Regions from separate parts of the Micromonospora sp. IBHARD003 genome, predicted to be linked through region 2. Evidence: riboswitches for the same ligand, from Rfam matches in the RefSeq annotation. Region 2 holds a riboswitch; each other region holds the start of a gene.
The links. A riboswitch is a leader RNA that binds a small molecule or an ion and turns the genes downstream of it on or off. The one in region 2 is predicted to bind cobalamin.

Region 1 (7,571 bases), 4.0 Mb from region 2:
GCCAGCCGATACCGGTGTTGATGATCGTCGCACCGGCCGCCTCGATCTCCTTGGCGAGCACCACCACCTCGTCGAGCGAGGAGCCGCCCGGTACCAGGTCCAGCATCGACAGACGGTAGATGATGATGAAGTCGTCACCCACGCGCTCACGGGTACGGCGGACGATCTCGCGGGGGAAGCGGGTCCGGTTGGCGTACGAGCCGCCCCAGCGGTCGTCGCGCTTGTTGGTGGCGCTCGCGATGAACTCGTTGATGAGGTAGCCCTCGGAGCCCATGATCTCGACGCCGTCGTATCCGGCGGACTTCGCCAGCTCTGCGGCCCTCACATAGTCCTCGACCGTCCGCTCGACGTCCTCGTCGCTGAGGGCGTGCGGGACGAACGGGCTGATCGGCGCCTGGAGCGCAGTCGGCGCGACGAGCTGCGGGTGGTAGGCGTACCGGCCGAAGTGCAGGATCTGCATCGCGATCCGCCCGCCCGCCGCATGCACCGCGTCGGTCACCGTGCGGTGCTGTGCGGCCTCCGCCTCGGTGGTGAGCTTGGCACCGCCGTCGTAGGGCCGCCCCTCGTCGTTGGGGGCGATACCGCCAGTGACGATCAGGCCGACGCCGCCGCGTGCGCGGGCGGCGTAGAAGGCGGCCATGCGCTCGAAGCCGTTCTCCGCCTCCTCCAGGCCGATGTGCATCGAGCCCATCAGCACACGGTTGGGGAGTGTCGTGAACCCGAGGTCGAGCGGGCTCAGCAGATGCGGGTACGGGGTCATCCGGCGCCTCCTCGCGCAATGTCGTCGTCCCAGTTGTAGACGGTCCGGGGAGCCTTGTGCAACTAGTTGCATAATGTTGGGGGCGTGAGCTGCGCTACGTCGCCCGGGACGGAAAGGGCCAGCACGTCGGGGGCCGGGACGCACTCGCGTCCCGGCCCCCGACGTCCGCTCCGGCCCGTTCCCCGGCGGATCGACCCCTTACATCCCCGGTACCGCCGAGGCCCAGCGATCGAGCTCCTCCGGGGTCCGTGGTCCCTCGCCGTCCGCGTCGAGCAGCCCGTGGGCGCGCAGCAGATCCGCCACCGCCGTCGCCCAGGGCCTGCGCAGCCGCGCCGCCTCCAGCAGCTGCCGGTCGGCGAGCAGCGCTCCGGCCGGCCCCGTCCGAAGCCCGGAGGGAGTGAGCACGGCGGCGTCGTCCGCCCAGCGCAGCGCCAGGTCCACGTCGTGGGTCGCCATCACGACCGTCGTGCCGCCGTCCCGCAGCCGGCTCAGTACCTCGAGCAGCCGTTCCTGGCCGTGCGGGTCGAGGCCCGCGGTCGGCTCGTCCAGGATCAGCACCCGCGGCCGCATCGCCACGGCTCCGGCGATCGCGGCGCGCTTGCGCTGACCGTAGGAGAGCAGATGGGTCGGACGGTCCTCGAGGGCCGTGATGTCGAGTGCCTCCAGCGACTCGGCGACCCGGGCCCGGACCTCGTCCTCGGAGAGCCCCAGGTTCATCGGCCCGAACGACACGTCCTGCCCCACCGACGCCGCGAACAGCTGGTCGTCCGGATCCTGCACCACCAACTGCACGGTCGTGCGCAGCCGGGTCAGTCCGGCCCGGTCGTACGCCACCGGCTCGCCGTCCAGCAGCAGGCTTCCCCGTCCGCAGCGCAGCCCGCCGCTCAGCAGCCGCAGCAGGGTCGTCTTCCCGCCGCCGTTGCGCCCGAGCAGCGCCAGGGAGCGGCCCCCGGGCACGGCGAAGTCCACGCCGTCGAGCACCCGGGGGCCGTCGGCGTACGCATAGCCCGCACCGACCAGCTCCACGACGGGGGACAAGGCCCGGTGACCCGGGGGCGCAGTCATAGAACGGACCTTTCCAGTACGAGGGTGAGTGCCACGATCGACGCGAGAAGGGCGCCCGAGACGGCGAGGAAGCGCGGGGACACCGGCGTCTGGGGGACCAGGACCCGCAGGGTCCCGTCGTAGCCGCGCCCGGCGAGCCCCGTCTGGAGCCGCTGGGCGCGGTCGAAGGCGCGGACGAACGCGGTCGCCCCGAGGCCCGCGAGGGAACGCCAGGTCGCCGCACGGCTGGTGTGGCCGAGACGTGCGGCCTGCGCCTGGCGGATCTGCTGCACCGCGTCGAGCAGCAGAAAACCGATCCGGTACATCACCAGGGCCACATCGACCACCGGCGCCGGTACGCCGGCGCGCACCAGCCGGGGCAGCACGTCCGACACCGGTGTGGTGAACGCGAACAGCAGCACCCCGAGCGAGGCCGCGGACGTCCTCAGCAGCAGTCGCACCGCGTGCAGCGGCCCGTCAGGTGCGAGCGCCACCAGTCCGTCGGGCCCGCCCACCGCGAACAGCAGCGGCACCGCGCCCGTCACACAGAATCCGAGCGGCACCCGCCAGGCCCGCCACAGCAGCCGCGGCGCCACCCCGGCCGGTCCGAGCAGCACCGCGAGGGTCGCGCCCGCGACCAGTACGGCGCCGGGCCACGGCGGCAGCGAGATGGCGCAGACCGTCAGGCCGAAACCGAGGACGGCCTTGTCCCAGGGATGGCGGCGGCGCCAGCGGCTGCTGTGCGCCGCCGCGTCGATCGGCAGCACCGGCCGTCACGCCGTGGTCCGGTCGGCGGGGGAGTCCGCGCCCCCGGTGAACGCTCCCCCGGTGGGCGTGCTCCCGGTGGTGGAGGCCGCGGCCGCCGTCTCGTCCGCTCCGGTGTGCCCGGGCGCCGCCGTGCGCGCCTGTGCCCGGGCCTCGCCCTGCCGGCGCCCCTTGCGCAGCCCGAAGTAGTACGCCAGTACCCCGGCGCCGAGTGCCGCCTGCAGGGCGAACAGCGCCGACTCGATCTCGCCGGACGGCGGTTCGTACAGCGGGGCGAACCAGGGCTCGTAGTCGGGCTGCAGCTCGGTGATGGCGGTCTCGGCCTCGGCGTCGGCGCCGGTGAACGGCTCCTCCTTGTGGTCGCCGAGCCCCAGTACGAGCGGGAGCACGGCCAGCGCCGCCACCAGCGCGAGCAGCAGGGTATTGATCTTCGCGTTGCGGCTCATCGGACCGTGCCCTCCTTGGTGTTGTCCCGCTCTCCGCCCTGGAGCAGCACACCGAGGCGGGTCAGCTCACCCTTGCTGGACTGCACCAGCAGCCGCATCACCAGCACGGTGAGCAGGCCCTCGCTGACCGCGAGCGGGATCTGGGTGACCGCGAAGATGCCGCCGAACTTGGCGAGCGCGCCCATGACACCGCTTCCCGGGTCGGGGAAGGCCAGGGCCAACTGCACGCTGGTGACGCAGTACGTGGACAGGTCCGCCACGAACGCGCCCGCGAACACACAGACCATCAGCGGCAGTTCGAACCGCCGCAGCAGCCGGTAGATCCCGTATCCGGCCCACGGACCGACGATCGCCATGGAGAAGACATTGGCGCCGAGCGTGGTGAGCCCACCGTGCGCCAGCAGCAGTGCCTGGAACAGCAGGGTGATCGTCCCCAGCACGGCCGTCACCGGAGGTCTGAACAGGATCGCGCCGAGTCCGGTCCCGGTCGGGTGGGAGCAACTGCCCGTCACCGAGGGCAGCTTGAGGGCCGACAGGACGAACGTGAAGGCACCGGCCGCGCCCAGCAGCAGGGTCGACTCGGGATGGGCCTTGACTTCCCGGGTGAGTGCCCGCACTCCGTGGATCACGAACGGGGCGGACGCGGCGCCCCAGGCGGCCGCGTGCAACGGGGGCAGATACCCCTCGGCTATATGCATGGTTGGGGAGACCTTCTCCAGCACCTCGTGGATGGACAACGCGCCCCGGCCGGTCTCCTGGCTGACGGGTCCTGCCGCCCGGCTCGGCCTTCCCGGAGGCAACGGTCACCCGCGGCCGTCCAGTGGCTTCCTCCTCGGATGGAGCCGGACTTCCCGATCACAGTGGCGAGGGCCGCACCGGTACTCCACCGGTTTCCCGTTCACCAAGGCGTTGCGACACTAATGCTTTGACCTGGATCATCACAAGCGCGCACGGATGCACCCGCCCGGCGGGCGCCCGGCGTACGCCCCCCGGTCGCACGAAAAGCCCTACACCTTCCGGTAGCCGTACGCTTCCGTCGCCGCCGCCACCACGGCGTCCAGGCCGGCGCCGGCGGAGGCCGTGACGAGCGCCGCGATCGCGCCCTCGGTGAACGGCGCGTCCACCAGCCGGGTGCCTTCGGGCAGTTCGCCGCCCTCGGCCAGCAGGGTCTTCACGGTCAGCACGGCACTGCCGAGGTCGGCCAGTACGGCGACCCCGGCGCCCCGGTCCACCTCCGCGGCCGCCCTCGTGATCAGTTCCGAGCTGGTGCCGAGTCCGCCGTCGGGCGTGCCTCCGGCAGCCGCGATGGGAGCCTCGCCACCGCCCGACAGCCCCCTGGCCATCGCGGCGACGGAGGCGGCGACCTCCGCGCTGTGCGAGACGAGGACGATGCCCACGAAGCTCACGAGGCCTCCCCGGAACCCGTGTCGGCCGCGGTCTGCGCGAGGGCGGCGATCAGCAGGGCCGCGGACGTCGCTCCCGGGTCCTGGTGCCCGATGCTCCGCTCACCGAGATAGCTGGCCCGGCCCTTGCGCGCCTGCATCGGCACGGTCGCCCGGGCACCCTCACCGGCAGCTTCCCGCGCGGCAGGGAACGACTCGTCCAGAGCCTCCACGGCCGGCTCCAGCGCATCCAGCATGGTCTTGTCCCCGGCCCTCGCACCGCCGAGCTGGGCCACCGCCGCGACGCCGGCCCGCAGCGCGTCCGCGAGCTGCTCCCGTGACACCTCCGGGTCGTCGCCGAGCATCTTGCCCGCGCGCCGCAGCAGCGTTCCGTACAACGGCCCCGCCGCCCCGCCGACCGTGGAGATCAACTGCCGTCCGGACAGCACCAGTACGGCAGCCGGGGTGTCCGGTGCGTCCGTCTCCAGCGCGGCCCTGACGGCGGTGAAACCGCGCTGCATGTTGGTGCCGTGGTCCGCGTCGCCGATCGCCGCGTCGAGTTCGGTGAGTTGCGCGGCCTCACGGTTCATCGCGTCGGCCACGGCGTACATCCAACTGCGGAAGAACCCGGTGTCGAGCACAGGCACTCCTTCTCCCGGTTTCACAGCTTCCATGGATCAGCGGCCCCACCGAAGCGCCGGGGTCTCGACCGGCGCGTCCCACAGCCGCAGCAGTTCCTCGTCCATCGCACAGATCGACACCGAGCAGCCGGCCATGTCGAGCGACGTCACGTAGTTTCCGACGAGCGTACGGGCCACCGGCACGCCCCGCTCGCCGAGCACCCGGTGCACCTCGGCGTTGAAGCCGTACAGCTCCAGCAGCGGCGTCGCCCCCATCCCGTTGACGAGTACCAGAACGGGACTGGACGGCTTCAGGTCCTCCAGGACGGCGTCGACCGCGAAGTCCGCGATCTCCCGGGACGTCATCATCGGACGGCGTTCCCGGCCGGGCTCGCCGTGGATACCGATGCCGAGCTCCAGCTCACCGGCCGGCAGATCGAAGGTCGGGGATCCCTTGGCCGGCGTCGTCACCGCGGTCAGCGCCACACCGAAGCTCCGTGACCGTGCGTTCACCTCGCGCGCGACCGACTCGACGCGCTCCAGCGGCGCGCCCTCCTCGGCCGCCGCCCCCGCGATCTTCTCCACGAACAGCGTCGCGCCGGTCCCGCGCCGGCCGGCCGTGTAGAGGCTGTCCGTCACCGCCACGTCGTCGTTCACCAGCACCTTCGCGATCTGGATGCCCTCGTCCTCGGCCAGTTCCGCCGCCATGTCGAAGTTCAGGACGTCTCCGGTGTAGTTCTTGACCACGAACAGCACCCCGGCGCCGCTGTCGACCGCCGCCGCGGCCCGCACCATCTGGTCGGGTACGGGCGAGGTGAACACCTCACCCGGGCATGCCGCGGCGAGCATCCCCAGACCCACGAACCCGCCGTGCAGAGGCTCGTGCCCGGACCCGCCCCCGGACACCAGCCCCACCTTCCCGGCGACGGGTGAGTCTGCGCGCACCACCACCCGGTTCTCGACGTCCACCCGCAGTCCGGGATGCGCCGCGGCCATGCCCCGCAGCCCATCCGCGACGACCGTCTCCGGCACATTGATGAGCATCTTCATCGCTACCTCCAGGTGAGACGTACGTCGATCGCCGTATCAGTATTTTCCCAGGTCAGGCCGTGCGCCGCGACTTATTGATCTTGTGTCGCCAGGGGGCGCCGTATCGTCGCCCCGCAGGGACCCGCCCGGGACCGGCACCCTCGGCCCGGCCGGCTGCCGCTCCTGTGCGGTCCGGATGGGGACCAGTCGGTCCTGCCCAGCTTCCCGGCCGGCTACGCACACCGCGGGCCGCCGCGCCGGAGGCCGGCGAACCGCAGCCGCCACCACGGGGGACTACGGCGGTGTGACGCGCGGTGCGACGGCGGTCGCTTCCTCACCGGTGAGCTCGTCGAGCGAGTGTCCGGCCGGCTCGATACGGAAGACGAGGGTGACGACGAAGGCGAGCGCGCTCGTCGCCGCGATCCCGTACAGCAGTGCGCTCTGGCCGATGTCCGCGAGGAGCACCGGGAAGAGGAACGTGCCCAGTGCGGCGCCGAGCTTTCCGCAGCCGGCCGCGAAGCCGTGGCCCGCGGCCCGTACGTCCACGGGGAAGACCTCGGCGGGCAGGGCGAACGTCGTCGCGTTGGGGCCCATGTTCATGAAGACGTTGAACACGGCGAACGCGGTGAAGACCACGACGAGGTGGGACGGGGAGCCGCCGGGCAACTGGTCCGACACCCCCAGCAGGGCCAGCGCCAGCGTTATCATCGCGAAGCCGGCGAGCTGGAGAGGGATCCTGCCCACCCGGTCGACCAGCACGATCGCCAGCAGGAATCCGATGACCAGGAAGACGTCCAGGGCGGCCGTGCCCTCGGTGGACGCGATGTCGTCGGCGATGAAGGTGGCGTTCGCACCGCCCAGCGCGAAGCCGGCGAGCAGCGTCGGGGTGAAGATGCCCACGCCGTAGGTCGCGATGTCCATCAGGAACCAGGGCACGGCGGTGAAGACCGTACGCCGCACGAGCCGGCGCGAGAACAACTGAGGCTGGACGAAGGCCTGGAGCCCTTCCGGCGGCGGCGCATGGCGCTCACGGTCCCTCCGCGTCAGCCTGATCTCGTGCCCCGTCATCGCCCGGCCCACCTCGCACGCCTCCTGCTCGTGGCCGTTGCGGGCGAGCCAGCGAGGGCTCTCGGGCATCTTCCGGCGCAGCACGATGATGAGCAGGGCGGGCAGTACCCCGAATCCCAGCATGAGCCGCCACGAGTGGATGTCGGGCAGCAGGAGCAGCACCACCACTCCGACGGCCGACCCCAGCAGGATGCCCGCCGCCTGCAGGCTGAACGCGCCGACGAGCCACCGTCCGCGGGCGCGGGTGGGCAGGATTTCCGCCAGGTAGCTCGCCGCGATCGGGTAGTCCAGTCCCACGGCCACCCCCAGCAGCAGCCGGAACACGATCAGGGACCAGACGTCCCAGGCACAGGCGCACGCGACCGAGAAGACGACGAACAACCACAGGTCGATCCGGAAGATCCGGCTGCGTCCGAGCCGGTCGCCGAGGGGGCCCAGGAGCGCGGCGCCGAGCGCG
Region 2 (7,571 bases):
CGGCCCAGCTCGTCGGCGGGTACGGGCTCGAGACCGGTGACCCGGCGCGAGGCGTCGTCCCAGACGGGGCGGATGCCGAGCAGCGCCAGGGCCTCGGCGACGTCGTCGCCCGCGGTGCGCATCGCGCTCGTCCCCCACAGGGAGAGACCGACGGAGGTGGGCCACTCGCCGTTGTCCGCGCGGTAGCGCGTGAGCAGCGAATCGGCGAGGGCCTGGCCGGTCTCCCAGGCGAGGCGCGAGGGGACGGCCTTGGGGTCGACGGAGTAGAAGTTGCGGCCCGTCGGCAGCACGTTGACCAGGCCGCGCAGCGGCGAGCCGGACGGGCCCGCCGGAACGAAGCCGCCGTTCAGCGCGTGGACGGCGTGGTCGAGCTCATCGGTCGTGGCGGCGAGCCGCGGCACGACCTCGCGCGCGGCGAAGCGCAGGATGTCGGCGACCGCCTGGCCGTGTCCCCCGGCGACGGAGTCCACCGCGGCCGGGTCCCAGCCGGCCTCCTCCATGGCCTCGACCAGGGCGCGGGCCCGGGCCTCGGCCTCGTCGGCAGTGGTGCGCGTCGCGGCGGACTCGTCCAGGCCGAGTGCCTCGCGCAGTCCGGGCAGCGCGGTCGTACCGCCCCAGATCTGACGGGCGCGCAGGATCGACAGGACCAGGTTGACCCGCTCGGCTCCGGTGGGCGCACCGCCCAGCACATGCAGACCGTCGCGGATCTGGGCGTCCTTGACCTCGCACAGCCAGCCGTCGACGTGGAGCAGGAAGTCGTCGAAGCCGTCGTCCTCGGGCCGCTCGTCCATACCGAGGTCGTGGTCGAGCCTGGCGGCCTGGATCAGGGTCCAGATCTGGGCGCGGATGGCCGGGAGCTTCGCCGGGTCCATCGAGGAGATCTGCGCGTACTCGTCGAGCAGCTGCTCCAGGCGCGCGATGTCGCCGTAGGAGTCGGCGCGGGCCATCGGCGGGACGAGGTGGTCGATGAGGGTGGCGTGGACCCGGCGCTTGGCCTGGGTGCCCTCGCCCGGGTCGTTGACCAGGAACGGGTAGACCAGCGGCAGGTCGCCGAGCGCGGCGTCGGGGGCGCAGGCCGCGGACAGGCCCGCGTTCTTGCCGGGCAGCCACTCCAGATTGCCGTGCTTGCCGAGGTGGATCATCGCGTCGGCGCCGAAGCCACCGTCGTCCTGCCGGGCCGCGATCCAGCGGTAGGCGGCCAGATAGTGGTGCGACGGCGGCAGATCGGGGTCGTGGTAGATCGCGATGGGGTTCTCGCCGAAGCCGCGCGGCGGCTGGATGACGATCAGCAGGTTCCCGCGGCGCAGGGCGGCGAGCACGATGTCGCCCTCGGGATTGCGGGAGCGGTCCAGGAACATCTCACCGGGTGCCGGGCCCCAGTGCCGTTCGACCTGCTCGCGCAGTTCGGCGGGCAGGGTCGCGTACCAGCGCTTGTAGTCGGCGGCGGGGATACGGACCGGATTGCGGGCGAGCTGTTCCTCGGTGAGCCAGTCCTGGTCGTGGCCACCGGCCTCGATGAGCGCCCGGATCAGCTCGTCGCCGTCGCCGGAGACCGTGCCCGGGATCTCCTCGGTGCCGAAGTCGTAGCCCTCGGCGGCGAGTCGGCGCAGCAGGGCGACGGCGGAGGCCGGGGTGTCGAGACCCACCGCGTTGCCGATGCGGGAGTGCTTGGTCGGGTACGCGGACAGCACGAGCGCGAGGCGCTTGTCGGCGTTGGGGATGTGGCGCAGCCGGGCGTGGCGGACGGCGATGCCGGCGACGCGGGCGGCCCGCTCGGGATCGGCGACATAGGCGGGGAGGCCGTCCTCGTCGATCTCCTTGAAGGAGAACGGGACGGTGATGAGGCGTCCGTCGAACTCGGGGACGGCGACCTGGCTGGCGGCGTCCAGCGGGGAGAGGCCCTCGTCGTTCTCCTCCCAGGTGCTGCGCGAACCGGTCAGGCAGAGCGCCTGCAGCACGGGCACGTCGAGCGAGGCGAGCGCGCCGGCATCCCACGCTTCCTCGTCCCCGCCCGCCTGGGCCTCGGCCGGCTTGGTGCCGCCGGCGGCGAGGACGGTGGTGACGATGGCGTCCGCGCCGCGCAGTCGGTCGAGGAGCTCGGGCTCGGGGGCGCGCAGCGAGGCCACATAGAGGGGCAGGGCCCGGCCGCCCGCGTCCTCGATGGCGTCGCAGAGCGCGCCGACGAAGGCGGTGTTGCCGCTCATGTGGTGGGCGCGGTAGTAGAGCACGGCGATCGCCGGGCCGTCCGTACCCCGCGGGGTGCGGTCGAGCGGGCCCCAGGTGGGTGCCGCGGCCGGGGGCTCGAAACCGTGGCCGGTGAGCAGGACCGTGTCCGACAGGAAGCGCGCGAGCTGCTCGAGGTTCTCCGGGCCGCCGTGTGCGAGGTAGGCGTGGGCCTCGGCAGCGATGCCGATGGGGACGGTGGAGGCCTCCATCAGCTGGGCGTCGGGGGCCTGTTCGCCGGTCAGGACCACGACCGGGCGGGTCTGGTCCGCGGCGAGGAGCACGTCCAGGCCCTCCTGCCAGGCGCGCAGGCCGCCGAGGAGGCGTACGACGACGAGGTCGGTGCCCTCCAGCAGACCGGGGACGTCCTGGACGGGAAGCCGGGAGGGGTTCGCGTAGCGGTACTCGACCGGACCCGCGGCGGCGCGGGCGCTGAGCAGGTCGGTGTCGGAGGTCGACAGCAGCAGGATCGTCGCGTGCGTCATCGCGTGCGCAGGCCTTCCTCGGGGTTTCCGCGCCCCGGGTGGTCGTGGTCGGCGGGAGTTCCTGACTCGCCGGGCCTTTTCGGGCCTGGCTCACAGTGGCGGGACCGCGCCGGATTTCCACCGGGCTTCCTCCCCGGGGTCCTGGGACCCCATGCCGTCTGCATAGTAGAGGTTGTTCCCCGACTGCAGGGCGGCCACCTGGAAGGACGTGGGTATGCTCGCCGCCATGCCGCCCACACCCACAAGCCCCGCAGACCCGGGCGAATCTCGCATACGGGACCGGGGCGACGCCTGTCCGGGAGCGCTGCGGCTGCATGGCGCGGAGGACGGGCGGCTGGCCCGACTCCGGCTCCCCGGCGGTCTTTTGACGGAGCGTCAACTCTCCGCGCTGGCCACTGCGGCCGAGGAGTTGGGGGACGGATCGCTCAGCATCACCTCCCGGGGCAATGTGGAGCTGCGCGGCCTCGGGGACGCCTGCGGGGGCCCGCTCGCCGCGCTGCTGCACCGGGCCGGCCTGTTGCCCTCCGACACCCATGAGCGGGTGCGGAACGTGGTGGCCTCACCGCTGGCCGGGCTGGACGGACTGGGGCACACGGACGTGCAGTTGTGGGCCCGGGAGCTGGACGCGCTGCTGTGCGCGGCGGACTGGGCGGCGGATCTGTCCGGCCGCTTCCTGTTCGCCCTGGACGACGGGCGCGGGGACGTGGCGAAGCTCGGCGCGGATGTGACGTTGCTCGCAGAGCCCGGCGGGACGGCGGTCGTCCGCATCGGCCGGAGCGCCTTCCGTGTGTCCTCCGAGGACGCCCCGCGCGCGGCCCTCGCAGCCGCCGGAGCCTTCCTCGAGGCGGCCCACGCCGCGGGGACCGGGGCGTGGCGCGTACGGGAACTGCCGTCTGGGCAGGACGTGCCCGTGGGCAGACATCTGGCACGGGCAGGGGTGCGGGCGGACACGCCGGCCGGCCCGCCGCACACGGCAGCGCGTCCGGCTCCCGGCCCCGTCGGCACCGATAGCCCCACCACACTCACGAGTCCCACCGGGCACGTCCGGCCGGAGCCCGGACTGGCCGAAGGGCCCCGCGGCACGGCGGTGTCGGTCGCCGCGCCCCTCGGGCGGCTCACCACCGCACAGCTGCGGACGCTGCTGCCGCTGCCCGTGGACGAGGTGCGGCTGACCCCCTGGCGCGGGATCGTCGTACCCGGCTTCGACGACCGCGAGGCAGCCGCGGCCCTGCTGGCGCGGCTGGCCGCCGCGGGGTTCGTCACCCGCGCCGACTCCCCCTGGTACGGGGTCGGCGCCTGCACCGGGCGGCCCGGCTGCGCCAAGTCGCTCGCCGACGTACGCGCCGACGCACGCTCCGCCGCCAGACCCGCACCCGGCCGCGGGCTTCCCGTGTACTGGTCCGGCTGCGAGCGGCGCTGCGGCCGGCCCCAGGGGGACTACGTGGACGTCGTGGCCACCACGGACGGCACATACCGGGTGAGCGTGGGCGGCGCCGGCGTCCCCGTACCGTCCCCGGCCGAGCTCGCCCGCACCGTCGCCACAACCCGTACCCGTACAACGAGATGAGCGAGAAGACCGTGTTCGACTACGAGAAGGACGGGGCGGAGATCTACCGCCAGTCCTTTGCCACCATCCGCGCCGAGGCCGACCTCGCCGCGCTTCCCGCCGACGTCAGCCAGGTCGCGGTGCGGATGATCCACGCCTGCGGCATGGTCGACCTGGTCCGCGATCTCGCGTACACGCCCGGGGTGGTGGCCCGCGCCCGTGAGGCCCTGCGCGCCGGTGCGCCGATCCTGTGCGACGCGCAGATGGTGGCCAGCGGTGTCACCCGCAAGCGGCTGCCCGCCGGCAACGACGTGATCTGCACGCTCTCCGAACCGAAGGTGCCCGCCCTCGCCGCCGAACTCGGCACGACCCGCAGCGCCGCGGCGCTCGAGCTGTGGCGCGACCGTCTCGACGGGGCTGTCGTCGCCGTCGGCAACGCGCCGACCGCGCTCTTCCGGCTCCTCGAGATGATCGAAGAGGGCGCACCCCGCCCGGCCGCCGTCATCGGCGTCCCGGTCGGCTTCATAGGCGCCGCCGAGTCCAAGGACGCGCTCGCCGCGCACCCCTCGGGCCTGGAACACCTGGTGGTACGCGGGCGGCGCGGCGGCAGCGCCATGGCCGCGGCCGCGATCAACGCGATGGCGAGTGAGGCAGAGTGAGCACCCAGCGGACCGGCCGTCTGTACGGAGTCGGACTCGGGCCGGGCGATCCGTCCCTGATGACCCTCCGGGCCGTCGAGGTCATCGCGGAGGCGGACGTCGTGGCGTACCACTGCGCCCGGCACGGGCGTTCCATCGCCCGCTCGATCGTGGCGAAGCACCTGCGCTCCGACCACATCGAAGAGCGCCTGATGTACCCGGTCACCACCGAGACCACCGACCACCCCGGCGGCTACCGGGGCGCGCTCGACGACTTCTACGAAGAGGCCGCGGAGCGGCTCGCGGAACATCTGGACGCCGGCCGCACCGTCGCCGTCCTCGCGGAGGGCGACCCGCTCTTCTACGGCTCGTACCAGCACATGCACAAGCGACTGGCGCACCGCTACCCGACCGAGGTCATCCCCGGCGTCACCTCGGTGAGCGCGGCGGCGGCACGGCTCGGGGAGCCGTTGTGCGAGGCGGAGGAAGTCCTGACGATCATCCCGGGCACCCTGCCCGAGGAGGAGCTGACGGCCCGTCTCGCCGGGACCGACTCGGCGGTGGTGATGAAGCTGGGGCGTACGTTCCCGGCGGTGCGCCGCGCGCTGCGGCGGGCGGGACGGCTCGACGACGCACGCTACGTCGAGCGCGCCACGATGGAGGGCGAGCGCACGGAGCGACTGGCCGACGTGGACCCGGAATCGGTGCCGTACTTCTCGGTCGCGGTGCTGCCGAGCCGTATCGACGAGGTGCGGCCGCAGACACGGCCGCAGGGCGAGGTCGTGGTCGTGGGCACCGGCCCCGCCGGACCGCTGTGGCTGACCCCGGAGACCAGGGGAGCGCTCGCGTCCGCCGACGACCTGGTGGGCTACACGACCTATCTGGAGCGGGTACCGGTACGCCCCGGGCAGCGCCGGCACGGCTCCGACAACAAGGTGGAGTCCGAGCGCGCCGAGTTCGCTCTGGACCTCGCGCGGCGCGGGCGCCGGGTGGCGGTGGTGTCGGGCGGCGATCCCGGCGTCTTCGCGATGGCCACGGCCGTGCTGGAGGTCGCTTCCCAGGAGGCGTACGCCGGTGTGCCCGTGCGGGTACTGCCCGGTGTGACCGCGGCGAACGCGGCGGCGGCCCGCGCGGGCGCGCCGCTCGGCCACGACTACGCGACCATCTCCCTCTCCGACCGGCTGAAGCCCTGGGAGGTCATCGCGGAACGCCTGTCGGCCGCCGCGGCCGCGGACCTCGTCCTCGCCCTCTACAACCCCGGCTCCCGCAGCCGCGTCTGGCAGGTGGCCAAGGCCCGCGAACTGCTGCTGGAACACCGCGCTCCCGACACCCCGGTCGTCGTCGCGCGCGACGTCGGCGGCCCGGAGGAGAGCGTGACGATCGTCCGGCTCGCCGAACTGGACCCGGCGGTGGTCGACATGAGGACGCTGCTGCTGGTGGGGTCGTCGCAGACGCGGACGGTGGTACGGGGCTCGGGCGAGCGGATCGCCTGGACGCCGCGCACGTACCCGGAGGGGTGAGGCGCGGGGTGCGCTGTGCCCTCTGCGGTGGGCGGGGCCGGTGTGTCCGTCCTCAATCGCCGGACGGGCTGGGGTGTGGCCGCTTTCCGGGTTGGGCGCCCGGGGTGTCCGTCCTCAAACGCCGGACGGGCTCAGGGGTGTGGGCGTGTCCGGGGCTGCGTCGGTGGGGTTGGTGCCGTTCCGGGGCTCGCGTCCTGGACGGCATGATTTACGTCGCGCCCCCTACCCATGCCGCGTAGTCACCGCCTGCGTCGGGGCGCAACACAAATCACGCTCTAGTGTCCCGGACACGACCCCTCCACGGCCCCTCACTCGCAGACGGGGGCCGGTCGCCCTCGGGGGCGTTGAGTGCGGCCCGAGCCGATCGGCACGGCTCCGCCCCGGCGCCCTGCCGTGCCCGGGACAGGGGGACTCGGAGGGGTCGTGTGCAGAGACACCAAAGCTCCCCCAGACTTCGTCCGGGGGGACCCCCATGGTGTCGCGCTACGACAGCGGTGCCTTCTTGGTTCGGGGTTGCGCGACGTAAATCATTCCGTCGTCGCATACGAGCCCCGCAGAGGCCCCCAACCTCACCGACAACGCCCCGGGCAAGCCCCGCACCCCAAGCCCGTCTGGGGGGTCCCCCCGGACGGAGTCTGGGGGAGATTGAGGACGGACACACCGGTTACCAACCCGGTACCGCACACCCCAAGGCCGTCCGCCGATTGAGGACGGACACCCCGCGCGCCAACCCGGAACGCCCCCACAACGCACCGCCGCGGTTAGTCTGCGGACATCCGACTGGTACTCCGCTTGTGGAGGTTGGTTCTCATGGTCTCGCGCCTCAACCCGTACATCAGCTTCGGCGGCGACGCCCGGCAGGCGATGGAGTTCTACAAGGAGGTCTTCGGCGGCACGCTGGCCCTGCACACCTTCGGCGAGTCCGGCGGCCAGGCCGGCGCACCGGAGGCCGACAAGATCATGCACGGCATGCTGGAGACCCCGAGCGGCTTCACCCTGATGGGCGCCGACGCCCCGCCCGGAATGCCGCACACGCCGGGCAGCAACTTCTCGGTCAGCCTCAGCGGCGAAGACGACGCCGAACTGCGGGGCTACTGGGAGAAGCTGTCGACGGGCGGCTCGGTGTCCGTGCCCCTGGAGAAGCAGATGTGGGGCGATG
Region 3 (7,571 bases), 2.4 Mb from region 2:
TGCAGCCGTGCGCCGGGTTCGGCGGCCAGTCGGACGCCGTGTTGTTCGGCGAGTCTCGTGGTGAGTGCCCCGATCACCTCTCCCGGCCGGACGCCGATCTCGCCGGCGAGGCGTTCGGCCGCGAGGTCGGTGTTGTGGAGGTAGTTCTGGTGGCGGTAGAAGAAGTCGCGGATCTCCTCGTGGGGCGTGGAGGTGGTTCGCCGCTCGCGGTCCCGGCTGTCGGCCGCCCCGGCGAGGCGCTCGGACAGTTGCTGGTTGCGGCGGCCGAGTTCGAGGAGGACCTTGGCGACGCCGGGGAGCCGGGCGGCAAGCTCGCCGAGGTCGGTGGCGGACACCTGCGATTCGGCGATCTCGCCGGCGAGCGCCTCGCGGAGGTCGGCCATCAGGCGCGTCGTGTCCCGTTCCGAGAAGAACCCGGGGTCCACGCCGAATGCCTCGGTCAGCCGGAGCAGGACGGGCACTGTGAGCGGCCGGGAGTCGTGCTCCATCTGGTTCAGGTAGCTCGGAGAGATTCCCAGCACGCGGGCGAGATCCGCCTGGCTCATCCGGCGCTCTTCGCGCAGTCGCCGTAGCCGCGCACCCGCGTACGTCTTGCTCACCGAACCGTTCCTCCGCGCCGGGGACCTGACCTCGGTCAGCGTACGGGAGCATCCCGCGTTCGGAGCCTTCGCAAGATTGGCAAAAACGGGCGTGAAGATTCGCAAAGATTGGCACGCATCCCCGCTTGATGGCACTCAGTGCCAATGCCAGAGTCGTAGGGCGGCCCGCCGGAACCGGCGGGCGAGGCTCGGAACCGGGGCACGAATTCACGAGTTCTGCCCTGATATCGGAGACCCCGGCAGCGACAGCGACCCGCAACGGCAACATTGCTCAGCTTCACCTCCGGGTGACGGCGGGCCGCATCTCAGCGAATCGACACGCAGTGCCACCTCTGTTCATCCGGACGGCGGGATTGGCAGTCAGTTACAGACCGAGGAGACGGAGACAGTCATGGCAGAAGCGAGGACGCAGGCGTCCAAGGACCTTGCGCGGCGCTGGGCCACCGACCCGCGCTGGCAGGGCATCGAGCGCACCTACAGCTCCGAGGACGTCGTCCGGCTGTCCGGGAGCCTCCGTGAGGAGCACACCCTCGCCCGGCGCGGTGCGGAGCGGCTGTGGCGTCAGCTGCACGAGCAGGACTACATCCACGCGCTGGGCGCGCTGACCGGCGGCCAGGCGGTACAGCAGGTCAAGGCCGGACTCCAGGCCATCTACCTCTCCGGCTGGCAGGTCGCCGCCGATGCCAACCAGGCCGGCCACACCTACCCCGACCAAAGCCTCTACCCTGCCAACTCGGTGCCGCAGGTGGTGCGGCGGATCAACAACGCGCTGCTGCGCGCCGACCAGATCGCGACCGCCGAGAACGCCGGCGACACCACGGACTGGCTCGCGCCGATCGTCGCCGACGCGGAAGCCGGCTTCGGTGGCCCGCTGAACGCCTTCGAGCTGACCAAGGCGATGATCGCCGCCGGTGCCGCGGGCATCCACTACGAGGACCAGCTCGCCTCCGAGAAGAAGTGCGGCCACCTCGGCGGCAAGGTCCTGGTGCCGACCTCGCAGCACATCCGCACCCTGAACGCGGCCCGGCTCGCCGCCGACATCGCCGACGTGCCGACCGTGATCATCGCCCGCACGGACGCGCTGGCCGCCAACCTGCTCACTACGGACGTCGACGACCGCGACGCCGAGTTCGTCACCGGGGAGCGCACCGCCGAGGGTTTCTACCGGGTCCGCAACGGCATGGCCCCGGTCATCGCCCGCGGTCTGGCCTACGCGCCGTACGCCGATCTCATCTGGGTCGAGACCGGCACCCCCGACCTGGAGCAGGCCCGGGAGTTCGCCGAGGCCATCCACGCGCAGTACCCGGACCAGATGCTGGCCTACAACTGCTCGCCCTCGTTCAACTGGAAGGCCGCGCTGGACGACGACCAGATCGCCAAGTTCCAGCGCGAGCTGGGCGCGATGGGCTACAAGTTCCAGTTCATCACGCTGGCCGGCTTCCACTCCCTCAACCACGGCATGTTCGACCTCGCCCGTGGCTATGCCGAGCACGGGATGACCGCCTACGTCGATCTCCAGGAGAAGGAGTTCGCCGCGCAGGCCCACGGCTTCACCGCCGTCAAGCACCAGCGCGAGGTCGGCACCGGCTACTTCGACCTGGTCTCCACCGCCGTCAACCCCGCCTCCTCCACCACCGCCCTGGCCGGGTCCACGGAGGAAGAGCAGTTCCACTAGGCCACTGAGCCGATGCCCCGCGTCCGGCCGACCCCGGCCAGCGGAGGGGGACGAACCGTCTCCGTCCCCCTCCGCTCCCACCCCTCAGGAGAGCCAGATGACCACCACCGCACTCACCCAGCAGCTTCGTGTCCTCGCCGCGCCCGGTCACCGGCACGACGAGATCCTCACCCCCGCCGCCCTCGACTTCGTGAGCAGCCTGGTGGCTGCCTTCGGCGAGCGCCGGCTGGAACTCCTGAAGGAGCGGCGCCGGCAGGCCATCCGCCTCTCGACGGGCTCCCCGCTCGACTTCCCGCTGGTCACCTCAGCCGTGCGCGCCGATCCGACCTGGCGGGTGGCGCCGCCCGCGCCCGGACTGACCGACCGCCGCGTGGAGATCACCGGTCCGCCTGAGCTCCGGATGGCCGTCAACGCGCTCAACTCCGGTGCCAAGGTGTGGATGGCGGACTTCGAGGACGCCACCGCGCCCCTGTGGGACAACGTCGTCGGCGGGCAGCTCACCCTGCTGGACGCCATCGAGCGCCGGATCGACTTCACCTCGCCCGAGGGCAAGGAGTACCGGCTTGGTGACCGGCTCGCGACCATCATGGTCCGCCCGCGCGGCTGGCACCTGGACGAGGAGCACCTGGAATACGGCGGCAGCCCGGTGCCCGCCGCGCTCGTCGACTTCGGCCTGTACTTCTTCCACTGCGCCCAGCGGCAGATCGACGCCGGCAACGGCCCGTACTTCTACCTGCCCAAGCTGGAAAACCGCTACGAGGCCCGGCTGTGGGACGACGTGTTCGTCCTCGCCCAAGACCTCCTCGGCATACCCCAGGGCACCGTTCGCGCCACCGTCCTCATCGAGACGATCAGCGCCGCGTTCGAGATGGAGGAGATCCTCTACGAGCTGCGCGAGCACAGCGCCGGACTGAACGCGGGCCGCTGGGACTACCTGTTCAGTCTGATCAAGACCTTCGGGCACCGCACCGACTTCCTTCTTCCCGACCGCGCGAAGGTGACGATGACCGCGCCCTTCATGCGGGCATACACCGAACTCCTCGTCCGCACCTGCCACAAGCGCGGCGCCCACGCCATCGGCGGCATGGCCGCACAGGTCCCCGGCAAGGGCCCGGCCGCGAACGAAGCGGCATTCGCCAAGGTCCGCCTGGACAAGGAGCGGGAGGCCGAGGACGGCTTCGACGGCTCATGGGTCGCCCATCCGGCACTCGTCCCCGTCTGCCGCGACGTGTTCGACGGTGTTCTCGGCGACCACCCCCACCAGCTCGACCGCACCCGCGACGACGTGGACGTGACTGCGGCCGACCTGCTGTCGGTGCGACGGATCAGCGGCCCGCCCACCCCGGACGGTGTGCGTACCAACATCTCCGTCGCACTGCGGTACTACGCCGCGTGGCTGAGTGGCCAGGGCGCGGTCGCCATCGACGGGCTGATGGAGGACGCGGCCACCGCCGAGATCGCCCGGGTGCAGATCTGGCAGTGGCTGCGGCACCGGGTGATCGACCGGGAGACCGTCGAGAAGATCGTCGACGACGAGATCGCTGCGGTCGGCGCCGAGTACCCGTGGGCGCCTGTCGACGACATCCGTTCGCTCTTCGAACGGATCGCGCTGAGCCGCGAGTTGCCGCTGTTCTTCACGCCGGACGCCTACACCCGTCACCTCGTGCGCAGGCCGGAGGTACAGGCGTGAGCGCGGGCATCGCACGCGTCGGCGTGGTCGGCGGTGGACAGATGGGGGCCGGTATCGCCGAGGTGTGCGCGCGGGCCGGGCTGGACACCGTGGTCTGCGAGGCGGACGCGGTCGCCGCCCGCACCGCCCGCGACCGGGTCGCAGCCTCGCTGGACCGGGCGGTGCGGCGCGGGAAGCTGGAGCGGACGGCAGCGCAGGACGCGCTCGCCCGGATAGCGTTCACCGGCAGCCTGGACGACCTCGCCGACCGGCAGCTCGTCATCGAGGCCGTCATCGAGAACCCGGACGCCAAGACCGAGGTCTTCGCCGCCCTCGACAAGATCATTGAAGATCCGGCGGCCGTGCTCGCCTCCAATACCTCTTCCCTGCCGATCATGCGGCTGGGCATGGCGACATCCCGCGCGGACCGGGTCGTGGGCCTGCACTTCTTCAACCCTGTCCCCGTACTTCCACTGGTCGAGGTGGTGACTTCGCTGCACACCTCGGCCGAAACAACGGCCGTGGTCGAGGACTTCGCGGCACGCGCGCTCGGCAAGACGGTCATCCGCTCCCAGGACCGGGCCGGCTTCGTCGTCAACGCCCTGCTCGTTCCCTACCTCCTCTCCGCCGTCCGAATGGCTGAATCCGGCTTCGCCACCGCCGCGGACATCGACACCGGGATGGAACTGGGCTGCGCCCACCCCATGGGTCCGCTCAAGCTCGCCGACCTGATCGGCCTGGACACCGTCGCCTCCATCGCGGAGTCCCTCTACGACGAGTTCCGCGAACCCCTGTACGCCCCGCCGCCTCTGCTCCAGCGCATGGTGCAGGCGGGGATGCTCGGCCGGAAGACCGGCCGGGGGTTCCACATGTACGACCAGGGCTGAGGGCCTGGTACGACGCGGGCTGAGGGGCCCGTACCGCCGCAGGGGTGAGGGTCCCGCGCGGCGCGACTGGGAAAGGGGCGGGAAGCACAGGTGCGGCGCTTCCCGCCCCTCCGCGTTCCGCCTCCGGCGTGCTCCCCTCTCACCTTCCGGATGCTGGACGGCCCTCTTCCCTTTGCTACGCCACCCCGTAGGCTGACCGGAGCAGCTGGTTCGCCCCGTCCGCCAGGCGGGGTGTCGTAAGAGGGAACCCGGTGGGAATCCGGGACTGCCCCGCAGCGGTGAGTGGGAACGACCGCCGTCATACGCACTGGGTCCGAGGTACCGGGTCTGGGAAGCGACGGCCAGTAGGTGTCCTCCGGAGAGGGGGCGTGCCCATGAGTCCGAAGACCTGCCAACTGCCCGCGTGCGGACCGTTCCGTACGTGGACATCCCGGTGACCTCGAGGGCGGGTCGGCGTACACACCAGACGGAACGACCGTGCCTTTGCCTCGCGGGGTCGTGGCCGTCCGGTTCGTCATTCCCTTCGCGCCCTCGTCCCGTCTCCGGGATCTCAGGGATTCATCTCGCGAAGGAGATCTCCGTGACAGCGAAGTCCGCAGCCGCGGCAGCACGTGCCATCGTGTACGGCTACCCCCGCCAGGGCCCGAACCGGGAACTGAAGAAGGCGATCGAGGGCTACTGGAAGGGCCACGTCACCGCCGAAGCCCTCCACGCCACCGCCGCCGAGCTCCGGCGGAGCAACTGGCGACAGCTCGCCGACGCCGGCATCCACGAGGTGCCCACTGGTGACTTCTCGTACTACGACCACGTCCTCGACACCACCGTCATGGTCGGCGCGATCCCCGAGCGGCACCGCGCCGCCGTCCGCACCGACGCGACGGACGGCTACTTCGCCATGGCCCGCGGCACACAGGAGGTCGCTCCGCTGGAGATGACCAAGTGGTTCGACACCAACTACCACTACCTGGTCCCCGAACTGGGCCCCGACACCGTCTTCACGGCCGACTCCACCAAGCAGGTCGCCGAGCTGAAGGAAGCCCTCGCCCAGGGACTCGCCGCACGGCCCGTGCTGGTCGGCCCCGTCACCTACCTTCTGCTCGCCAAGCCCGCCCCACATGCACCCGTGGGCTTCGAGCCGCTGACCCTTCTCGACCGGCTGCTTCCCGTCTACGCCGAGGTCCTCGCCGACCTGCGTGCGGCCGGAGCCGAGTGGGTGCAGCTGGACGAGCCCGCGCTCGTGCAGGACCGCACCCCGGCCGAGCTGAACGCTGCCGAGCGTGCCTACCGCGACCTCGGCGCGCTGACCGACCGGCCCAAGCTGCTCGTCGCCTCCTACTTCGACCGCCTCGGCGACGCGCTTCCCGTCCTGGCCAAGGCACCGGTCGATGGCGTCGCGCTGGACTTCACCGAAGCGGCTGCCGCGAATCTGGACGCCCTGGCCGCCGTCGGCGGACTGCCCGGCAAGCGCCTGGTCGCCGGTGTCGTCAACGGCCGCAACATCTGGATCAACGACCTGCAGAAGTCGCTGTCCACGCTCGGCACCCTCCTCGGACTCGCCGACCGGGTCGACGTGGCCGCCTCCTGCTCTCTTCTGCACGTCCCGCTGGACGCCGCCGCCGAGCAGGACATCGAGCCGCAGATCAGGCGCTGGTTGGCCTTCGCCAAGCAGAAGACCGCCGAGATCGTCACCCTCGCCAAGGGCCTCGCCCAGGGCACCGACACCATCACGGCCGAACTTGCCGCCAATCGCGCCGATCTCGCTTCCCGCGCGGGATCTCCGATCACCCGGGACCCGGCCGTGCGAGCCCGCTCCGCGGCCGTGACGGACGCTGACGCGCGCCGCTCCCAGCCGTACGCCGAGCGTGCCGCCGCCCAGCGCGCCCACCTCCGGCTGCCGCTGCTGCCCACCACGACCATCGGCTCCTTTCCGCAGACCGACGAACTGCGCACCGCACGCGCCGCCCTGCGCGCGGGACGCATGGACACAGCCGGTTACGAGGAACGCATCAAGGCGGAGATCCAGGAGGTCATCTCCTTCCAGGAGAAGACCGGCATCGACGTCCTCGTCCATGGCGAGGCCGAACGCAACGACATGGTGCAGTACTTCGCCGAGCAGCTCACCGGCTACCTGGCCACGCAGCACGGCTGGGTCCAGTCCTACGGCACCCGGTACGTCCGGCCGCCGATCCTGGCCGGCGACATCTCCCGGCCCCAGCCGATGACGGTCCGCTGGACGTCCTACGCCCAGTCGCTGAGCGACCGCCCCGTCAAGGGCATGCTCACCGGCCCGGTCACCATGCTCGCCTGGTCCTTCGTCCGCGACGACCAGCCGCTGGGAGACACTGCCCGCCAGGTCGCCCTCGCCCTGCGCGACGAGGTGCACGATCTCGAGGCGGCCGGGACCTCGGTGATCCAGGTGGACGAGCCCGCGCTGCGTGAGACTCTGCCGCTGCGGCGCGCCGACCGCGAGGCGTACCTGGCGTGGGCGACCGAGGCGTTCCGGCTCACCACCGCCGGAGTGCGGCCGGGCACCCAGATCCACACGCACATGTGCTACGCGGAGTTCGGTGACATCGTGCAGGCCATCGACGACCTCGATGCCGACGTCATCAGCCTGGAAGCCGCACGCTCGCACATGCAGGTCGCCCGCGAACTCGCCTCGCACGGCTACCCGCGCGAGGCCGGACCCGGCGTCTACGACATCCACTCCCCGCGCGTCCCCAGCACCGAGGAGGCCGCAG
Region 4 (7,571 bases), 2.4 Mb from region 2:
GCGAGTTCGCCTTCCTCGATGGTCAGGTCCACGTTGCGCAGTACGGGTGCGTCGGCCCCGTCATAGACCACGCTGACCTGGTCGAAGGTGATCACTTTGGTTCCTGGGTGGGCAGTGCGGACAGGGCGTGAGGTGTCGGTGGTGGCGCCAGGAACCCGGCGCTGCCGGCCAGCAGGATCGCGGCTGCCGGTACCAGGGGCAGGGTCGGCCAGCTCAGCGGATAGATCGAGGGATTGAGTTCCGCCGCGTTGAAGCCGGTTCCGCCGAACAGGACGACCGCGGACAGGAGTCCGCATCCGGCCACGGCCCACTCGGCGAAGAGCCAGGGGTCCGGCCGGTACGAGGTCCGGGTGACCCGCCGCCCTCCGAGACGGAGTCCGGCCACGCACAGGGCGGAACCGGCCAGCAGTGCGGGGAATCCCAGGAACCGGGGCGCGGTCGCGTCGAGCAGACCGTACGCCCCGGCACACAGCCCGCACATGCCCGACAGCATGAGGGCTCCGGTGAGCCGGCGGGACCGCGGGGTGGCCGATCCGGCTCGACCGTAGCCCCGGGAGTCCATGGCCGCTGCCAGCCGCAGCGACCGTTCCAGCGCGTCTTCGAGCACGGGGACGACGATCCCGCGCAGGGCACGCAGACCCTTGGTGCGCCCTGCGCGCAGCCGTCGCGCCCGATGTACGCGCTGCACGCTCTGCACCAGTTGGGGCGCGACGCTGAGCGACACCGTGACCGCGACGCCGAGTTCGTACAAGGCGCCGGGTAGGACCCGCAGGGCGCGTTTGGGGTTGGCGAGGGTGTTGGCAGCGCCGATGCAGCACAGCATGCAGGCGAGCCGAAGTCCGTCCGTGGCGGCCGAGAGCAGTGCTTCCAGGGAGATGGGTCCGCCGATCTGTATGCCGGCGTACCAGTCGGGGGTGGGTATGCGGGGGAGTGAGAAGAGGAAGTGGTCGTTCGGGGTGATGCCGGTGGCGAAGACCGCGCGGAAGACGACGCGGATCGCGACGACGGTGAGGGCGAGGTAGAGGTAGTACTTGAAGCCGCGTGCCCAGGGCGCCTCGGTGCGGCGCATGGTGATGACGTAGCCGAGTACGGCGAGGACGAGGAACAGCAGCAACGGGTTGTTGGTGCGGCTGACGGCGGTCGCGAGGGCGAGGGCCCATATCCACCAGGCCAGCGGGTGCAGCGAGCGGGGCAGGCGCCGCCCTCGCGGGTCGGGAATGGCGGGTTCCGCAGCCTGGGGCCGCGCGTCCGTGGTGGTACGGGGCACCCGGCTACTCCGCACCGCGACGGCGGCGTTTCGCGGCGAGGCCCGCCGCCCCCAGGATCAGCAGCACCAGGGCGGTGGTGCCGACGACTGGCAGCACCGAGCCGGTGTTGTGTTCCGTGTCCGCGGCGGGCCCCGCGTCCACGACCTTCGGGCCGCCGCCCGGAGCAGCGACGGCGGATGGTGATGCCGGTGAAGCGGAGGGTGCGGCGGAGGTGGAGGCAGACGCCGAGGCTGACGGGCTCGGCGACGCGCTCGCGGAGGCCGTCGCCTGAGGGGTGGTACGCGGCGGGGTGGCAGGTGGCCGGTCGGCGGGGGTCTCCGGGCGGTTCCCGGAACCGTTCCCACCCGGCTTGGTGCCGGAACTGCTCCCGGTCGGGCGGGTGTTGTGCGCGCGGAGCTGGTCGGGGGTGACCTTGGGACGCCCGCTGGTGCCCTCGACATTCGTCCCGCCGAAGATCCACAGATCGACGCTGCCGGGCTTGGGTTTGTAGCTCATCGCGCCCAGCTGACTGTACTTCCAGTCGTTCTCCCCCGCGTCGGCGTGCCAGTACGACCAGTACGCGGAGGCGGGCGGGGTGAGGACGCAGTCGTCCTGCTGGGCGGTCGGATACTGCTTGCCGCCTTGGTGGCCGCTGTAGCCGATGCGGCAGATGAATGCCGGGCCGTCGTGCCCGGTGCCGGTGGTGCGCCACCCGCCCTGGTTGAGCAGTTCGTAGCCGGTGGTCGGGGTCGTTCCGCAGGAGCGGTAGACCGGGCCGCCCCAGTGGCTGAAGTCCACCGCCAGCACCACCCCCGATGACGTGGTGCACCTGCCGATGGGCTGGGATGCGGCGACGGCGAGCCCCGGTGTTCCGTACGCGGATGCCGCCGCCAGTCCCAGAGCTGTGGCCGCCCGCGCCGCGCTGCGTATCGCCCGCCGCGTCACCTTCCACCTCCGGCCGTGCGACGGCTCCTGGCCGCCGCGACGAGACGCCACCCGGCGAGGGCCAGTACGACGGCTGCCGCGGTGAGTGCCCCCACCTGTACACCGGTCGACGCCAGGGCGCCGCCGCCACCGGAACCGGGGGCGCCGTCCGTGCCGGCGGCCCCGCCGGTGGAGTCACCAGGGGTGACGATGGCGGGGACGGAGCCCGAGGGGGCGGGAACCGGCTGCGGGGCGGTTCCGGCGAGGCTCCGTTCGAGGCGGGCGAACGAGATGCCCGTGGCGCCGCCCACCGCCTGGGCGGAGGCACGCACATCCGACCCCGGCTGCCCGCCCTTGGTGACGTTGAAGCCGCCGTCCGTGTTCTGCTGGGAGGCCAGGAACTTCCGGGCCTTCGCGATCTGGGCCTGGTACGTCTTCGCGTCGAGGAACAGCCCCTGGACCGCGAGTGCCGCTGAGTTCACCGAGTTGCCGGAGGCTCCCGGGAAGCCACCGTCCTTGAGCTGCTTCCCCGCGATCCAGGTGAGTGCCTTGTCGACGGCCTCGTCCGCCTCGTCCCCTCCGACCAGTTCAAGGGCCATGGCGGCCATCGCGGTGGAGTCGACGTCGGAGTCCTTGGCCGAGGGGATCAGGCTCGGCCATGCTCCGGACGGCTGCTGGAGGCTCATGAGGTAGGCGATGGGCTCCTGGGCGGCGTCCTTCTCGCCGGCCCGCACCTGTGCCATCACTCCCAGGACCTGGTCGAAGACGGAGTCCGCGTAGCGGTAGTTGCCTTTCGCCGCGCATGAGCGGTCACCCGGCTTGCCCGGGGCCCGGCACACGGCCCTGGTGAGTGCCGCGATGAGGTCCTGCCCGCCGAAGTTCCGGGGGTCTCGTCCGACGGCCTCGGCGAGCAGCGCGGTCTTGCCGATCGAACCGCTGTCTGCGTGCGCGGTTCCCGCACCGGTCCAGGCGTGCACACCGCGGCCCGTGCCGTCTTTGCCGCCCTTGTCGAGGAAGTCCACGATGTTGCGGAGCGCCGCGTTGTCATGGCCGGTGGCCGCGAGGGCGTAGGCAGCGTCGATCGTCAGGCCGTAGTCGGCGAACGCGCTGCCCGGGGCGTTCTCGTACCAGCGGCCCTGCTTGAGCCGGGCGGGGGCCGTCAGGTACTTCACACCCTTCTTGAGGTCGGGCCCGTCTCCGGGTGGGGAGGCCGGGGGAGGGGTGGACGGATCCGGGGAGGGCTTCGGTGGCTCGGGCTTCTTGACGGTCAGCGTCACCAAGTCGGTGCCGGAGCCGGCGAGCACGGCGGGGGTGGTGGCGTAGAGGAAGGAGTCCGTGGCGCCTTCGTCGAAGCCGAATCCGCCGTCCTTGATCTGCCGGCCGGCGAGCCACGCGACGGCCGCGTCCGAGCGGGAGGTTTCACCGAGGGCGCGCAGGGCCTGGGCGGCGAGGGCGGTGGCTGGAACGCTGCCGGTGGTGGAACCGGTGTAGCCGGGGTAGGAGCCGTTGCCGAGCTGCGCCTTCCGCAGGAAGTCGCGGGCACCGGCCACGGCGTCGGTGTGTCCGCCGGCCTTGTGAAGGACGAGGGTGACCAGACCGGTGGACGCCGGTTCGCTGTCGCAGTTCTCACCTGGCCGGATCAGGATGCTGGTGAAACCGCCGTCCTCGCACTGGAGCTGCGTCAGCCGGGTCACGGTCTCGACCGGCGGCTGAACGCCGCCGCGCAGCAGAGCCAGCACGGCGAGCGCCTGGCCGTCGCCGTAACCGGCGTTCAGGAAGTCGCCCTTCGCGGTGCAGCCGGGCTTGGGGCCGCTCTCCGGACCCGAGTCGCACACGTGCGCCGTGATGTCGGCCAGAAGGTCGTGGCCGCCGAACGCGCGTGGGTCGCCTTCGGTGATCACGGCGAGCAGGGCGAGCCGGGCGGCGGCCGCCGGGTCCGGAGCCTGGTCCGCTCCGTTGGGGTAGGCGTAGGCGCCACTCTGCCCGGCGAGGAACGCCGTCACCTTGTCCAGTGCCGCGCTCTTGCCGTTGGCCGCGGCGAGCGCGTAGGCCGCTTCGGTGGTGAGGACGTAGTTGGGGGTGTCCGCGCCCTCGTCGACGACCCGTTCGCCGTCGGTGAGTCTGCCGGTGATCCAGCGCGCGGCGGCGGGAAGGTCGATGTCGGCGCTGGGCACAGTCGGGCCGCCGGGGTCCGGGGTGCCGCCACCGGCTGCGCGTACGTCGTCCGGCGAGAAGGCGGGCCGGCCGGTGCTGCCGTCGACCTCGGTGCCGCCGAACACCCAGGCGTCGACGTCACCGGCCTTCGGCATACGGCTCATGGCACCGAGCGGGCTGTAGGTCCAGCTGTTCTGGCCGGGCGAGGCGATCCAGTAGGACCAGTACGCCGTGGCCTGAGGGGTGAGCCGGCAGTCCTCCTTGTCCGGGGTGGGGTACTGCTTGCCCGAGTCGAACGGGCCGTAGCCGATCCGGCAGATGAACCCGGGGCCGTCGTGCTCGGTGCCCGTGGTGGTGAAGCCGCCTTCGTGGAGCAGGTCGTACCCCGTCGTGGGAGTGGTGTCGCAGCCGCGTTCGAGCTTGCCGCCGAACGGTCCGAAGTCGACGGCGATGATCGCACCCTTGGTGGCCGTACAGCCCTGGATCGGGTCGGCGACCGCGGGCGTCGACCCCATGACGAAGGACACGCCTGCCAGGAGGGTCAGCACGAGAGCCGACATCAAGGAGATCGCTCTCGCGCTCTTCGCCCTGCGCTCTGCTGCTCTTCCAGTCCTCACCGCGGGCCCCTCGTGTCGGCCGGGCGGACCTGCGCGTGGCTGGAGGCCCCGCACGGGGAACACCGTCGGGGCTGGTCGAACCACGCCGTAGACCGCGACGGCGCTTGTCGCTGAAGTGCTGCCCAGCCCAGGCATTCCGGCTCACACGCGGATGGCGTGCCTACGGTTGCGGGTCAGCGCCGGAGTTCGACCGGCTTCCCCTGGTACTGAGTGTGTATCAGCCGGATTGCAACACGCTTGTGGGCGCATCGTCAAGGTCTCGTGAACCAGTCTGGCCACGCCCACCCCGGGTCAAGTACGCGGCACTGGCAGTCTGTTGAGCTCTCGGGTAGCGTCATGTGCTGCCACATGGGGGAACCTGGTGAGAATCCGGGGCTGACGCGCAGCGGTGTGGTATCGGCGAGGAGCCGGTACCGAGCCCGAATGCCCAGGCGGCGAACACCACAGGAAGCTGTTACCACGCGTTCGGACGGCGGCCACCACTCCTCCGCCGTGCGTCCTTCCGGCGAGACCGAGGCGCGGGCCGGCGTCCCCCTACTCTCAGGAGCAGGCCATGGGCCGAACCCGCATGATCCGCCGCACCTCGCTGACAGCCCCCCTGACGATCGGGGCACTCGTCCTCACGGTCTCACCGGCATCCGCCACCGCCACACCCGCGCAGATCACCACCTCCAAGACGAACGGCATCGCGTACCTCAAGACCCTGCAGGCCGCAGACGGTTCCTACACGGGACTGAGTGAGTGGGCGTACACGGCCTTCGCCGCGGCCGGCACCGCCGCGGCGGACGTCACCCCAGGCGGCGACGCCACGAAGAACGCGCGCAAGGTCTACAGATCGAAGCTGTCGGCAGCGGGCTGGCCGTCGGGCTCGCCCGTCGTCACGGACTACGAGCGTGCCACGGTCAACGCCTACGCCGCGGGCATCGACCCCGCCCGCGTCGCCGCACACCGGAATCTGATCGCCGACATCTACGGTTACTGGCAGACAGCCGAAGCCGGCTACTTCGGACCCTCGGCGTACTACAACGGCACCGTCTTCGCGGCCCTCGCCCTCGGCGGAGCGAAGACCCAGGCAGGCGACCAGCGGGTGCCGCAGGCCCTGCTGGACAAGGTGGTCACCCGGATCCGCGCCAACCAACACAACGACGGCGGCTGGAACTTCAGCAAGGCCGAAGGCAATCCCTCGCAGCTCGCCGCGGCCGGCGACATCGACATGACCGGTGCTTCCATGGCCGCGCTGTGCGTGTCGGGCGTCCCTGCGACCGACCCCGACATCGTCCAGGCGAAGGCGTTCCTCAAGAGCAAGCTCGTCGTCGGATCGGGCGCCTTCAATGCCATGTTCGGTGTGAACACCAACTCCAATGGATGGGCGGTATCCGGGCTGAACGCCTGCGGAATCAACCCCCAGACCGGTGACTTCCTCACCGCCGCAGGCAAGACTCCGCTGGACTTCCTCATCGGGCAGCAGTTCAAGCCGGGCGGCGGCTTCAAGTACCTGCCGGGCGACACCGTGCCCAACGCCTATGCCTCGGTCGACGGCCTGCGCGCGGTCGCGGGCGGCGGTTTCACCTCCGCGCCGCCGACTCCGGTGAGCGCGGGCGAGAGCAAGTGGGTCGCGCAGGGCGGCTTCACCGCCGGGACCGCGGCCAAGCTGGCGCTCACGGTCGACGACGGCACGGGCAACCTGAAGGTCTGCGCGGTGTCCTTCACCCCGACCGGTACCACCACCACCCTGGGCGACGTGCTCACCGCCGCCATCGCGGGCTCGGCCCCCTCCGGATGCGTCACGAGCGTGACGCCGTCCTCCGGTACGGACACCATCACGGCCGTGAACGGCAAGGCCAACAGCGGCGAGTCGACGTGGAAGGTCAGCGTCGATGGCTCCGCGTTCGCATCGGCCGCCCGTAACAAGGTGATCAGCGTGGGCGACACCATCGCCTTGAAGTACGGCAGCTGACCGGGGGAGGCCCGGGTGCTCGCGGTGTACTTCCCACCGCGGGCCCCCGGCGCCGCACATGTGTGGCGAAGGGTCAGAAGGCGGTCCAGGTGAACGCCACCTGGTCGCCGGCCTTCAGCGTGAACTGGCATCCGCCGACCGGTGTCGGCGTGCCGTTGACGGAGATGCTCCAGTAGGCGGAACCGCCGCCACTCACCTTCTTGATGGTGTCGACGGAGAAGTCGTCGAACGAGTCGTACCAGGTGCCGTCCCACGTGAAGTGTCTCTTGCGCGCGGCATCGTCAAGAGCGGCCGTCGGAGTGGGCACCTTGGAAGGGTTGGCTCCGCCGTTCGTGCCATCGCACTTGTGGGTACCGCCCGTGGCCGTGGTGACGTCGTGCCCCCTGGTCTTGATCCTGCCCTTGAACAGCAGCCCGTCGGGACCCTGCACGGTGAGGGACACCTTGATCGGAGCATTGGTGCGGGGCGCGGGCTTGGCGTGGGCGACCGCCGGAGCGGCTCCCAGAAGGAGGCTGACTGCCGCGGTGGTGACGACCGTGCGGCGGCCGAGGGACTGGCGCATGGAGTGCCTTTCTGAAGGATCCCGGTCTGCTGACCGCGGCTCCCTTCCCTCCCGCGCGCGCCCACCCGACCGGCACCCAAGGGGCGCGGACAGAGGCCCGCGGACCGGGG

Region 1: another riboswitch for cobalamin. It lies ahead of ACTWOL_RS01900 (energy-coupling factor ABC transporter permease); the one in region 2 lies ahead of cobN (cobaltochelatase subunit CobN).
Region 3: another riboswitch for cobalamin. It lies ahead of metE (5-methyltetrahydropteroyltriglutamate--homocysteine S-methyltransferase); the one in region 2 lies ahead of cobN (cobaltochelatase subunit CobN).
Region 4: another riboswitch for cobalamin. It lies ahead of ACTWOL_RS30005 (hypothetical protein); the one in region 2 lies ahead of cobN (cobaltochelatase subunit CobN).

Annotation. Positions count from the first base shown of each region.
Region 1 is NZ_JBWBBX010000001.1:468,625-476,195, reverse strand. Features, by position in the region: gene ACTWOL_RS01920 (oxidoreductase) at 1-760, opposite strand, end outside; gene ACTWOL_RS01915 (ATP-binding cassette domain-containing protein) at 959-1,825, opposite strand; gene cbiQ (cobalt ECF transporter T component CbiQ) at 1,822-2,571, opposite strand; partial or broken gene ACTWOL_RS01905 (energy-coupling factor ABC transporter substrate-binding protein) at 2,710-3,015, opposite strand; gene ACTWOL_RS01900 (energy-coupling factor ABC transporter permease) at 3,012-3,713, opposite strand; cobalamin riboswitch at 3,744-3,964, opposite strand; gene ACTWOL_RS01895 (PTS-dependent dihydroxyacetone kinase phosphotransferase subunit DhaM) at 4,023-4,421, opposite strand; gene dhaL (dihydroxyacetone kinase subunit DhaL) at 4,418-5,038, opposite strand; gene dhaK (dihydroxyacetone kinase subunit DhaK) at 5,075-6,067, opposite strand; gene ACTWOL_RS01880 (MFS transporter) at 6,341-7,571, opposite strand, start outside.
Region 2 is NZ_JBWBBX010000001.1:4,451,025-4,458,595, reverse strand. Features, by position in the region: gene cobN (cobaltochelatase subunit CobN) at 1-2,708, opposite strand, end outside; cobalamin riboswitch at 2,746-2,878, opposite strand; gene ACTWOL_RS19860 (precorrin-3B synthase) at 2,935-4,275, shown strand; gene ACTWOL_RS19855 (precorrin-8X methylmutase) at 4,272-4,913, shown strand; gene ACTWOL_RS19850 (precorrin-2 C(20)-methyltransferase) at 4,910-6,412, shown strand; gene ACTWOL_RS19845 (VOC family protein) at 7,223-7,571, shown strand, end outside.
Region 3 is NZ_JBWBBX010000001.1:6,852,383-6,859,953, reverse strand. Features, by position in the region: gene ACTWOL_RS30040 (short-chain fatty acyl-CoA regulator family protein) at 1-599, opposite strand, end outside; gene aceA (isocitrate lyase) at 991-2,274, shown strand; gene aceB (malate synthase A) at 2,372-3,964, shown strand; gene ACTWOL_RS30025 (3-hydroxybutyryl-CoA dehydrogenase) at 3,961-4,830, shown strand; cobalamin riboswitch at 5,020-5,240, shown strand; gene metE (5-methyltetrahydropteroyltriglutamate--homocysteine S-methyltransferase) at 5,411-7,571, shown strand, end outside.
Region 4 is NZ_JBWBBX010000001.1:6,843,852-6,851,422, forward strand. Features, by position in the region: gene ACTWOL_RS29985 (ABC transporter ATP-binding protein) at 1-95, opposite strand, end outside; gene ACTWOL_RS29990 (energy-coupling factor transporter transmembrane component T) at 92-1,267, opposite strand; gene ACTWOL_RS29995 (hypothetical protein) at 1,272-2,192, opposite strand; gene ACTWOL_RS30000 (prenyltransferase/squalene oxidase repeat-containing protein) at 2,189-4,885, opposite strand; cobalamin riboswitch at 5,255-5,385, shown strand; gene ACTWOL_RS30005 (hypothetical protein) at 5,496-6,899, shown strand; gene ACTWOL_RS30010 (DUF4430 domain-containing protein) at 6,973-7,461, opposite strand.